3 linked regions of the Paludisphaera borealis genome follow. Each later gene encodes a partner of the first gene's protein in a complex. Links are inferred from orthologs where the notes say so. Each region holds a gene or a part of one and is shown in the gene's direction. Other genes may lie near its edges.

Region 1 (3,969 bases):
GGATCGTCGCGGAACGGGTGGAACGTCTCGCCCAGCCAGATCGTGCTTTCCAGATGCCGCAGGAAGACGTCGTAGTCGATCTTCGAAGGCCGCGAGAGGCGATCGACGACCACCTCCTTCCGCAGCCGGGCCAGAGTGTCGCGGCGGAGCTGAAGATTGGCCTCGCGCGCCTCGGGCGACAGGTCGTCTAGCTTGTCGTCGAAGCCGTGCTCGCCGAGCCTCGTCGCCGACAGCGGCTCGCGGTGGAACGTCTCGGTCAGGTAATCGCGGAACAAGGCGTTCAACCGCGCGTCTTCCGGCAAGCCCCCCGGATCGTCGGCCGCGATCGACAGGCCGGACGCGGCGACCAGCGCCAGCACGAGAAACGACGATCGGTGTCGAGTCATGGCGTTCTGCTTTCGAGGATCGTGTGGTCCGCCGGCAACCTGGAACGGCGGTCGTCTTGCCAAGGCCCAGCGAGGATGGTAGAAATTGACCATACGGTGCGATACTCGCCGTCGTCAATCAATGCGCTCCCCGACCCGCGGCGGTTTAACTTCCGACTGGACCACCGGATATCGATCACGACGTCCGCCCATCCTGCCATGTAAGACTTCCATTCATTCCGAACGCTGGACGGGTCTCCCTCGGTACGCGTCGAATCTTCAACGCGGCGTCGAGGGGAAGCGAGGCGCCGGGCCCCAGTCGTCGCCGAGGCGTCGCCAGGCGATCGATGCGGGTGGTCTGGCTCAACGAAAGGGATACGGGCTGACCGCGACACACCGTTTTTCCGTGTGCTGAAGAACGCGCGACGTTGCAGGTTGGCCCCGACAGGTATGACGGCCGTGTCGATTTCATCGCAGGTCTTACTGATTCGCCCCGGCGCGACGCTCTACGACGAGCAGAACCGGGTCCAAGGCGTCCTCGACATCCCGCTCAGCGAACAGGGGAAGACCGAGGTCGCCCGGCTGGCCGAGCGGCTGGCGACGCGCGACGATCAGACCGCGCTTTCGGCGCTGTACTGCGGACCGGGCGAAAGCGTCGTCCGGACCGCCGAGATCATCGGCAAGGCGCTCGGGCTGCGTCCCCGGCGGATCGACGAGTTCCGGAACCTCGACCAGGGGCTCTGGCAAGGGCTGCAAATCGAGGAGATCCGCCGTCGCAACACCCGGCTGTTCCGCCAGTGGATCGACGACCCCCGGACCATCTGCCCCCCCCAGGGCGAGACCGTCGAGGACGCGATGGAACGGCTCCGAGCCGCCTTCAAGCCGCTCTTTCGCCGCCATGCCGACGAAGCCTTCGGCCTGATCGTCGGCGAGCCCATCGCCCGGATGATCGCCTGCTACCTTAAACGCGTGCCTCGACTGCACCTGGACGAATTCCTGCCATGTTGCGGCTATGAGCGGATCGAGGTCCGGGCCGACCTGCTGGGCGGGAACGGCTCCTCTTGACAAACGTTCGTCGCAACGGAATTGTGTGGATTCATCGACCACCGCGCGTCGGGCCGACGCGACGGCGATCCGAATTGGAAAGAAGACGGGAGAACGCCCATGGCCGGTAAAGGAGGAGGTCCCCTGCACGCCTGGCATGGCCATTTCGAAGCCAAGCGGGTCCCCGAAGGGGTCTGGATGCGGTGCGAGGGCTGCGGCGCGACGCTCTTCCGCAAGCAGGTCGAGCAGAACCTGAGCGTCTGCCCCGAGTGCAACCACCACATGCCCGTGACGGCCGTCGAGCGAATCCGCCAGCTCCTCGACGAAGACACCTTCGAGAACTGGTTCCCTGACCTCCTGCCCGCCGACCCCCTCAAGTTCGACGACCGCCGCCCCTACCCCGAGCGCGTGAAGGCCGAGCAGGCGCGAACCGGCCTGAACGAGGCCGCCCTCGTCGGCCAGGGGTTCATCAAAGGACGGCGCATCGTCTTCGGCATCACCGACAGCAACTTCATCATGGGAAGCATGGGTTCGGTCGTCGGCGAGAAGCTGACGCGGGCCGTCGAGGAGGCCACTCGCCAGAAGCTCCCCTTGGTGATCGTCTCGGGCTCGGGCGGCGGCGCCCGGATGCACGAAGGCATCTTCTCGCTGATGCAGATGGCCAAGGTCTCCACCGCACTGGGCCGCTACCGCTCGGCCGGCGGCCTGTTCATCAGCGTCCTGACCCACCCGACCATGGGAGGCGTCGCCGCCAGCTTCGCCTCGCTCGGCGACATCATCCTCGCCGAGCCCAAGGCGCTCATTGGTTTCGCCGGCCCCCGGGTCATCGAGCAGACCGTCCGCGTCCAGCTCCCCCAGGGGTTTCAGACCAGCGAATTCCACCTCCAGCACGGCTTCATCGACCGCATCGTCCATCGCCGCGACCTGAAGAGCATGATCGCGCAGTTGATCGACTATACGAGCACCTGAGGCCGCCGTCCGGGCTCACGACGGCTTCGAGGCGGACCGGCCGCCCCGGCCGTCCTGCCCGAGCAACGCGAGCAGGCGGTTGTCGTGCGGGTACGGATGGCCGTTGTACTGGCGGAACCCCTCGGCCTTGGCGACGCCGATCTCCGCCCCCCGCTTCGCCCCCCATTGCTCCTGGCTCGTCAGGTATTCGTCCATCCCGTGCTGCCGCAAGAGCCAGTCGCGCTGGCTGGCGTGGCAGGCGAGCATCGCCTTCTTGACCTCGAAGACGTCCGTCACGTCGACGTGGAAATCGGCCGGGGCCGGCCTGCCGTCGCGATCCGCCCCTTCGAGCGAGTCGACGAAATACAGGTGCGGAATCCAGTCGATGGCCGGCGCGGGCTCCCACTGGCGGGTCGCGTAGTTCGGGCACGAAGCCGAGAAACAGGCGTCGCGCACCAGAATGCTCGTGGCCTCGTGGTCGCAATGATAGTCGACCGGCGGCGCCGTCAGGATGATGTTCGGCCGCACCCGCCGCAGCGCCTCGGTCACCCGCCGTCTTGAATCGTCGTCGTTGAAGATGACCAGATCCCGGAATTCGAGGCACAGGTAATCGGCGCCGATCAGATCGGCGGCCGCCTTCGCCTCGCCGCGACGGACCTCGGCGATCGCCTCGCAATCCAGCTCGGCGCTGCCGCAATCGCCCGGCGTCATCGTCGCGATCGTCACCGCGAAGCCAGCCCGCTTCAAAAGCGCGAGCGTCCCCGCGCACTGAAATTCCACGTCGTCGGGGTGGGCGTGAATCGCGAGCACGCGCGTCTGAGTCGACATGACCGGTCCTTTCCAAAGGCTCCATGTGGCGAAAAAACCGCCCAGAGAGTAACCAGCCTCCCCTCCTTAACACAAGGGGGATACTCACCTTGTGGAACATGGCCAGGTGATCTTGAAGAATGTCTCAGACGACCCGAAAAAAATGTTCTCGCGTGCGCTAGATTACCTGTGTACATTAGCAGCCAAAGGGTCAGTAAGTGATCGTCCGTGTGCTGCGCTTATTTCCATCGGGCGCGCGGATGCGATCCGATCCCGGCGTTCGACACTACTGGAGATGAATCATGGCCGACCTCGACGCGCTCACGCTTCGCCAGCGCGAGATCTACAACTTCATTCGCAGCAAGATTCACGGACGAGGATACGGCCCGACGGTTCGGGAGATCGGGGTTCATTTCCAGATCAAGAGCCCTAACGGCGTGATGTGCCACCTCAAGGCGCTCCAGAAGAAGGGGCTGATCCATCGCGAGCCGAACATGTCGCGCGCGATCCAGCTCCTCGAAGAATCGGCCACGGGCCACCCGACCGGCGTGAAGCTGGTGGGCCGCATCGCCGCCGGCCAGCCGATCGAGGCGATCGAGCAGAACGAGGAGCTGACGTTCTCCGACTGGGTCGAGGACGGTGCCAAGTTCGCCCTCCGCGTCACCGGCGACTCGATGATCGAGGAGCACATCGCCGACGGCGATTTCGTCATCATCAAGAAGCAGGACCAGGCCCGCGACGGCCAGATCGTGGCGGTCCGCGACGAGGACGGCGAGGCCACGCTCAAGAAGATCTACCGCGACCG
Region 2 (3,603 bases), 5.2 Mb from region 1 along the record:
GTGCCGGTGGTGTCGTCGAGGGCCACTTCGATGCCCGTGTAGACGGGGTCCTTGAGGTCGCCGACCCGGATGAAGACGCCCGAGTTGCACCCCTTGGTCAGCTTGTAGTCGAAGTCGAGGACGAAGTCGCCGAGCTTCTCCTCGTGGACGGTGATGTAGCTTCCCGTGTCGTGAGGGTTCAGGCCGTCGGCCTGGACGAACTTGTCGGCCAGCGGCTTGCCGTCGCAGAGAATCCAGCCCTTGGGGCTCGAACCGTCGAAGAGGGTCTTGGCGTCATCGACGGCCGCGACGGCCAGCGAGCCGGCTGCGAGACCGGCCAGGACCACGGCGGTCAGTCGGGAACTTTGACGAATCCACATGGTGCTTTTCACTTTCTGTCGGTCGTGGCGGGGACGGGCAGGGCCGTCGCCCCTTTGCGGCGGCCGCTGTTCCGGCTAACGTAACATGCGGAGGTTCCGGTTCCACCCCGCCAGTCCTCGGCGGTCTCGATCCGCGATCCTTCTCGTCCTCGTTTCTCGGAATGATCGTTGGAGTCGCTCATGGATCGAATCTTGCTTCGCCGCGACAAGCTGCGCGCCCGGCTGGCCGCGGAGAACCTCGACGCCTTGCTGGTCGTCCATCCCACCAACGTCGGCTACCTGACCGGTTTTTCGGGCGATTCGACGCTGCTGCTGGCGGGCCGCGATCGCGACGTGATCCTCTCGGACGGCCGGTTCACGACCCAGCTCGAACAGGAATGCCCCGGCCTTGAAGCCGTCATCCGCCCGGCGGTCCAGTCGATGAACCAGGCCGTGGCGCAGACCGTCAAGGGGCTCGGAATCCGCCGGCTCGGCTTCGAATCATCGTACCTGAGCGTCGCCGACTGGGATTTCCTGAAGCGCGAGCTGACCTCCTGCGACCTGATCTCGACCTGCGACCACGTCGAGACCCTCCGGGCCGTCAAGGACGAGATCGAGATCGCCGAGATTCGCGAGGCGGTCGCCTTCGCCCAGCATGCATTCGTGAAGCTGCGGGCCAGCCTGGTTGAAGGCGAGACCGAGAAGCAGGTCGCCGACCGACTGGAAGCCTTCCTCCGCGAGTTCGGGGCCACGGGATCGAGCTTTCCGCCGATCGTCGCAGTCGGTCGCCGCGCGGCCTTGCCCCACGCCCGGCCGACCGCCGAGACGCGGATCGGCGACGACGATTTCGTCCTGATCGACTGGGGGGCGACCGGCCGACCCTACAAAAGCGACTTGACGCGCATGGTAGTGACCGGTAAGGTCACACCGGAATTCGAAAAGGTCTATCGCACCGTCCTGACGGCTCAAGAACGTGCCATCGCGGCGATTCGCCCCGGTGTTAAAGCTCAAGACGTCGACGCCGAAGCCCGCTCGGTCATCGAGCAAGCGGGGTTCGGCCGTTTTTTTGACCACGGGCTCGGACACGGGATCGGCATGGACATCCACGAAGCCCCGAGGCTCCGCAAGGAGTCGCCGACGATCCTCGAACCGGGCATGGTGGTGACGGTCGAGCCGGGCGTCTACCTCCCCGAATGGGGGGGCGTTCGCATCGAGGACGACGTCCTGGTCACCCCGGACGGCTGCGAGGTTCTGTCCGACCTGCCGAAGGCGCTCGACGCGATGAGGCTCTGAACCACGACGCACGACGCGGTCCTCGCCGACACGGTTCCGAGCGGCCCTCTTCATCGATATTCAATAAATAAAAAGCATAGAAACCAGCATCGCGTTGTGGAGTCAAGGAATGGGCGATAACGCTCCCGAAACAAGCGAGCCGTTCGACCTCAAGAAGGTCAAGTACCTGGTTCGGTTGATGAAACATTACGACCTGACCGACCTGGATATCAGCGACGGCCCCGCCCGCATCCACCTCCAACGTCGAGGCCCGGAGCTGGCGATCCCCGCATCGGCCTTCAACCCGCCGGCCGGCTCGCCCCTCGCCTATCCCCAACACGCCGTCGCCCCCTCGGCGTCGCCGGCGCCCCAGCCCGCGCCTCAGGAGGCCGCTGGCCCCAAGACGATCGTGATCGAGAGCCCCATGGTCGGCACGTACTACTCTTCGAGCGCCCCCGACACGCCGCCGTTCGTCTCGGTCGGGACCGCCGTGCAGCCCTCGTCGACGCTCTGTATCATCGAGGCCATGAAAGTCTTCACGGACATCCCGGCCGGCGTCTCCGGGACGATCGCCGAGATCCTGGTCAAGAGCGGGCAGCCGGTCGAGTTCGGTCAGCCCTTGTTCCGCGTCGTCCCGGCCTGACCGCCGCGCCGCGATGCGTCCCGAGAGAAGCGGTAGCAAGACAGTGCGCTTGTCGAGGTAGGTGAAGCCCGATGTTCCAAAGGATTCTGGTTGCCAACCGCGGCGAGATCGCGCTGCGGGTCATCCGCGCGTGCAAAGAGCTGGGCGTCGAAGTCGTCGCCGTCTACTCGCAGGCCGACCGCGACGCGCCCTACCTGGCGCTCGCCGATCGCGCGATCTGCATCGGCAAGTCGGCGAGCACCGACAGTTACCTGAACATCCCCCGGCTGATCGCCGCCGCCGAGGTCGCCGACGTCCAGGCGATCCACCCCGGCTACGGCTTCCTCAGCGAGAACCCCCAGTTCGCCGAGATCTGCCGGAGCTGCAACTTCGAGTTCATCGGCCCCCCCCACGAGGCCATCCGCAAGATGGGGCTGAAGACCGAGGCCAAGCGGATCGCCGCCGAAGCCAAGGTCCCCAGCGTCCCCGGCTCGGACGGGGGCGCCGTCTCCGACGCCGACGCGCTGCGGTTCGCCCGCGCGATCGGCTTCCCCGTCCTCATCAAGGCGGCCGCCGGCGGCGGCGGCAAGGGGATGCGCGTCTGCCGCGACGAAGCCTCGCTCGCCGGAGCCCTGCAAACGGCCCGCAACGAGGCCGAGGCCGCGTTCAAGAACCCCAGCGTCTACCTCGAAAAATACATCGACCGCCCCCGCCACGTCGAGGTCCAGATCCTCGGCGACGTCCACGGCGACGTCATCCACTGCTGGGACCGCGACTGCTCGCTCCAGCGGCGGCACCAGAAGCTCGTCGAGGAAGCCCCCGCCTCCTATCTGCCGATCGAGGTCCGCGCCAAGCTCGGCGAGGCCGCCGTCCGCCTCGCCCGCACCGTCGGCTACTACAACGCCGGCACCTGCGAGTTCCTGGTCGACGCCGACAACAACTTCTACTTCATCGAGGTCAACGCCCGCATCCAGGTCGAACACCCGGTCACCGAGATGGTCACCGGCATCGACCTGGTCAAGCAGCAGATCCGCATCGCGGCCGGCGAGCCCCTCGGCATCCGCCAGGAAGACGTCGTCTCCAACGGCCATTCGATCGAGGTCCGGATCAACTCCGAAGACCCCGACCACGACTTCCGGCCCTCGCCCGGCAAGATCACCGGCCTCCGCATCCCCGGCGGCCCCGGCGTCCGCTGGGACTCGCACATCCAGGCCGGCTACTCCGTCCCCCCCAACTACGACTCGCTCGTCGGCAAGCTCATCGTCCACGCCCCGACCCGCCCCGAAGCCGTCGCCCGGATGCGCCGCGCGCTCGACGAACTGGTGATCGACGGCGTCAAGACGACCATCCCGTTGCATCGCACGATCTTCC
Region 3 (3,706 bases), 4.0 Mb from region 1 along the record:
AGCCTGAGGGCAGCTCGTCGGCGAGGCGTCCCCAGAGGCGCGTCTTGCCGGCTCCAGACTCGCCCGTGATCAGGATCGGTCCGGCGGCCTTCGACCCGAGGGTCGTCGACCTGAGCGATTCCAATGCTGCGCGACGGCTGGTGACGTCGAGGCGATCAGGACGGCCGGGGACTTCACGGATCTCTCGATTCAGGGTGATGCGCCGACTTCGCTCCATGGTCGACCGACTCCTTTTCCTGCTGGGGGAGTTGGGGATGCGGCGAACGCGACGCCCGGTACCCATCGCCGACGACTCCGCGTCGAGGCCCGACGTCGACCGAACCGCGTTCGCAATACGCGTCCGGCGGCGCATCTCCAGGTCTTCAAGATCGACGCCCGGGCCTCTCTCTCTTGAGCAACGCGCCGGCCGAGGCTTCAGAGGGTGGTCGCGGCTCGGCGGGAAGTTGATGGATCGCTTGGGTTTTTGTAAAGTGGGGAGGGGTGTGTGGGATTTCGGGATCTTGCCGTGGGATCGGCCGGGGAGCGACCGAACGCTCGGCGGTTCGTCGTCTGCGACCACGAGGGAGCTTGGCCTTTGGCGACGGGCAGAAGCGCTGCCAGCGAAGACCGGATCGGCGAATACCGCATCGTCCGGCTGATCCATCCTGGCGTCACATCGGTGGTCATCGAGGTGGTCCAGGAATCCACCCAGCGGCGGTACGCCGTCAAGCAACTGCTCGAATCGCGCGCCGGCGACGCCAGCGAGCGGAAGTCGTTTGCGTTCGAAGCCAAGCTGGGAATGGAGTTGCGACATCCGAATCTGGTCCGGGTGATTGAGTTCGTCAAGGATTGCGATCAGCCTTACTTCGTGATGGATTACTTTCCGTCCTTCCATTTGAAGCTTCCCATCGCGCGTCCGTCGGTCTATCCCATGCCGACGACCCAGCTTCACCGGATCATCCGTCAAGCGGCTTCGGCCCTGGCTTACATGCACGATCAGGGCTGGATTCACCGCGACGTCAAGCCGGAGAACATTCTGGCGAACAAGAGCGGGGAAGTCCGGGTGATCGACTACACGATCGCGATGCGGCCCCGGACCGGCCTGAGCAAGCTTTTCGGCGGCAAGATTCCTCGTCAGGGGACCACCAGCTACATGGCGCCGGAGCAGATCCGTTGCGAGGACCCGGCCCCGGGGGCGGATATTTACAGCTTCGGCGTCACTTGCTATGAATTGACGTGCGGCCGCCCCCCCTTTCGGGCCAATTCCCAGCAGGAACTTCTCAACAAACACCTGCGGGAACGGCCGGTTCCGTTGATCACCCACAACAAGCTCGTCACTCCGAATTTCAACGAACTGGTCATGAAGATGATCCAGAAGCGGCCCGAAGATCGGATCGCGAGCTTCCACGAATTCCTCACCCGGTTCCGGTCGGTCCGAATTTTTCAGGACGACCCGGACCCGGGCGCCGATAATGACGTCAGGTCGTTTTCGTGACCGCGTTCCACTTCGTGATCGTGTTTTTAGTGTAAGTGCCAGGCTAGTCAAGGTTTGCGATAAGATCAATCGATTCGCCGCGAGCATGCTTTCGAGGATCAGGCCTTCATGCGCAGTCCCCACGAACAGCGTCTGCCCTTCGAGGCGCCCATCTACGAGATGGAGTTGCGCCTCACCGAGATGGAGGCGCAGTACGCCAAGAACCGCGGCGGCGGCGACACCTCGAAGATCGGCGAGCAGATCCGCCGCCTGCGTCGCGAGCTGGCGGCGCTCAAGCGCGAGATTTATTCGCATCTCGACCCCTGGCAGACCGTCCAGGTGTCGCGGCACCAGCAGCGACCCCAGACCCGCGACTACATTGAGCTGATCTTCGACCAGTTCCTCGAACTTCACGGCGACCGAGCGATCGGCGACGACCAGGCGATCGTGACCGGGCTGGGTTATCTCGACGACGTGAAGGTCATGTTCATCGGCCACCAGAAGGGCAAGAACCTCGCCGAGCGGACCGCCTGCCACTTCGGTTGCGCCCACCCCGAGGGCTACCGCAAGGCCCTCCTGAAGATGCGGTTCGCTGCCAAGTTCGGGTTGCCGATCGTCTCGTTCATTGACACTCCGGGCGCCTACCCGGGGATCTCGGCCGAGGAACGGGGGCAAGCGGCGATCATCGCCGAGAACCTGATGGAGATGAGCCAGATCGCCACCCCGATCGTCTGCGTGGTGATCGGCGAGGGAGGCTCGGGAGGCGCTCTGGGAATCGGGATCGGCGACCGTCTGGGCATGCTCGAACACACCTATTATTCGGTCATCAGTCCCGAAGGCTGCGCCACGATCCTCTGGAAGGGGAGCGAGCACGCCCCCAAGGCCGCCGCGGCCCTGAAATTCACCAGCCGCGACCTGCTCGGCTTCGGCATCGTCGACGAGATCGTCCCCGAGCCTCTCGGCGGCGCCCATCGCGACCACACCGAGATCGCCACGACGCTCAAGCAATTCCTCCTCCGCCAGGTCCGCGAGTTGATTGGGGTCCCCACGCCCGAACTCCTCGACCGTCGCTACGACAAGTACCGCAAGATCGGCGTCTTCCTGGAAGGAACCGAGGGCGGTCCGGAACCCCAGCGCAACGGGCGAGCCCCGTCCCCCGTTTGACGCCTCGCGGCGCGCGGGCCGGGCTCGACGCCCGGTCTCGCTGCGCAAGTTTCGTGTTTGGAACAAGTTAAGGTGTCCTGCTCGCTAGGGTGACGGATCTCTCACGAGGGCCTTTCGCTCCGCACGGGGACTGCTCGCTCTGGTGTGGGTACTCCTGGATCTGCTAACTTAGTCGCCGCATTAACACTCGATCGACGCTCGGGATTTGGGGGTCGCCAGCCCTATCTGTTTCTCAACCCCGGCTTTTCTCGCACCTGGAACACTCGAAAAGCAGCTTGCCACGACTTGATTTCTTGCGATGACAAACCTCTCGGATCGAATTCTCCACCTGGCGGCCGGGCTTTCCTGCTCGCGGCGAGACGAGACTTCGGCGCACACCCATCGAGAATGCAGACCATGAGACTGATTCAACGGTTGATCCGGCCGTACGTCTGGCACGAGTTGCCGGGGTGGGGACGACTCTATGGCGCGTTCGTCGGCGATTTCCGGCGCGACGTCGAGTGGCGAGACGAACCGCGCAGGACCATCCGGGGCAAGCTCCACGGTTACCAGCTCGACCTCGACCTGTCGCGGTGGTCGGAACGGATGACCTATTACCTCGGCCGGTTCTACGACCTCGAGTTGCAGCTCCTGGTTCTCGGGCTGCTGCGGCCCGGCGATCGGTTCATCGACATCGGGGCCAACATCGGCATGATCACCCTGGCCGCGGCAAGCAAGGTGGGCGAGACCGGCGTCGTCGACGCATTCGAGCCCAACCCCCGGTGCGCCGCGCGGATTCGATCGTTTCTTGAGCACAATCATATCGGCCACGTCCGGCTGCACGAGATGGGCGTCGGCGACGTCGACGCGGAGCTGAGCCTGTCCGTCCCTCGCCATAACTCGGGCGAGGGCAGCTTCTTGCCGTTCGACTCCACCGAGAACACCCCCGATCGATACGAACAGATGACCGTCCCGGTGCATGTCGCCGACTCGGTTCTGGAAGCCGACCCACGACCGCCCATGATGATCAAGATGGACGTCGAAGGGTTTGAGTGCTTCGCCCTCAAGGGCCTGGCCCGGACCATCCAGCGCCATCTACCGATCGTCGCC

What was found. The genes of interacting proteins can lie anywhere in the genome.
Region 2: the proteins of accD (region 1) and accB are in contact, whole or in part, in a solved structure (PDB 8UXZ), measured with the Escherichia coli proteins. The link is inferred for Paludisphaera borealis from one-to-one orthologs.
Region 3: the proteins of accD (region 1) and BSF38_RS05065 are in contact, whole or in part, in a solved structure (PDB 8UXZ), measured with the Escherichia coli proteins. The link is inferred for Paludisphaera borealis from one-to-one orthologs.

What each region holds. Positions count from the first base shown.
Region 1 is NZ_CP019082.1:5,332,291-5,336,259, reverse strand. Bases 625-3,453 are described here. They hold accD (acetyl-CoA carboxylase, carboxyltransferase subunit beta), read left to right. Parts: upstream 625-1,529; coding sequence 1,530-2,378; downstream 2,379-3,453. Other genes in these bases: BSF38_RS20595 (PIG-L deacetylase family protein), read right to left, coding at 2,394-3,185; BSF38_RS20605 (histidine phosphatase family protein), read left to right, coding at 816-1,430. In the rest of the region: BSF38_RS20610 (DUF885 domain-containing protein), read right to left, coding at 1-386; transcriptional repressor LexA, read left to right, coding at 3,467-3,969.
Region 2 is NZ_CP019082.1:128,434-132,036, reverse strand. What follows is about bases 609-3,496. They hold accB (acetyl-CoA carboxylase biotin carboxyl carrier protein), read left to right. Parts: upstream 609-1,740; coding sequence 1,741-2,253; downstream 2,254-3,496. Other genes in these bases: accC (acetyl-CoA carboxylase biotin carboxylase subunit), read left to right, coding at 2,325-3,496; BSF38_RS00560 (M24 family metallopeptidase), read left to right, coding at 609-1,631. Also shown: BSF38_RS00565 (3-keto-disaccharide hydrolase), read right to left, coding at 1-359; more of BSF38_RS00560, read left to right, coding at 540-608; more of accC, read left to right, coding at 3,497-3,603. UniProt on the Escherichia coli protein: This protein is a component of the acetyl coenzyme A carboxylase complex; first, biotin carboxylase catalyzes the carboxylation of the carrier protein and then the transcarboxylase transfers the carboxyl group to form malonyl-CoA.
Region 3 is NZ_CP019082.1:1,306,369-1,310,074, forward strand. The notes cover bases 609-3,599. They hold BSF38_RS05065 (acetyl-CoA carboxylase carboxyltransferase subunit alpha), read left to right. Parts: upstream 609-1,582; coding sequence 1,583-2,617; downstream 2,618-3,599. Other genes in these bases: BSF38_RS05060 (serine/threonine protein kinase), read left to right, coding at 609-1,474; BSF38_RS05070 (FkbM family methyltransferase), read left to right, coding at 3,014-3,599. Outside these bases: BSF38_RS05055 (ATP-binding protein), read right to left, coding at 1-217; more of BSF38_RS05060, read left to right, coding at 575-608; more of BSF38_RS05070, read left to right, coding at 3,600-3,706. UniProt on the Escherichia coli protein: Component of the acetyl coenzyme A carboxylase (ACC) complex. First, biotin carboxylase catalyzes the carboxylation of biotin on its carrier protein (BCCP) and then the CO(2) group is transferred by the carboxyltransferase to acetyl-CoA to form malonyl-CoA.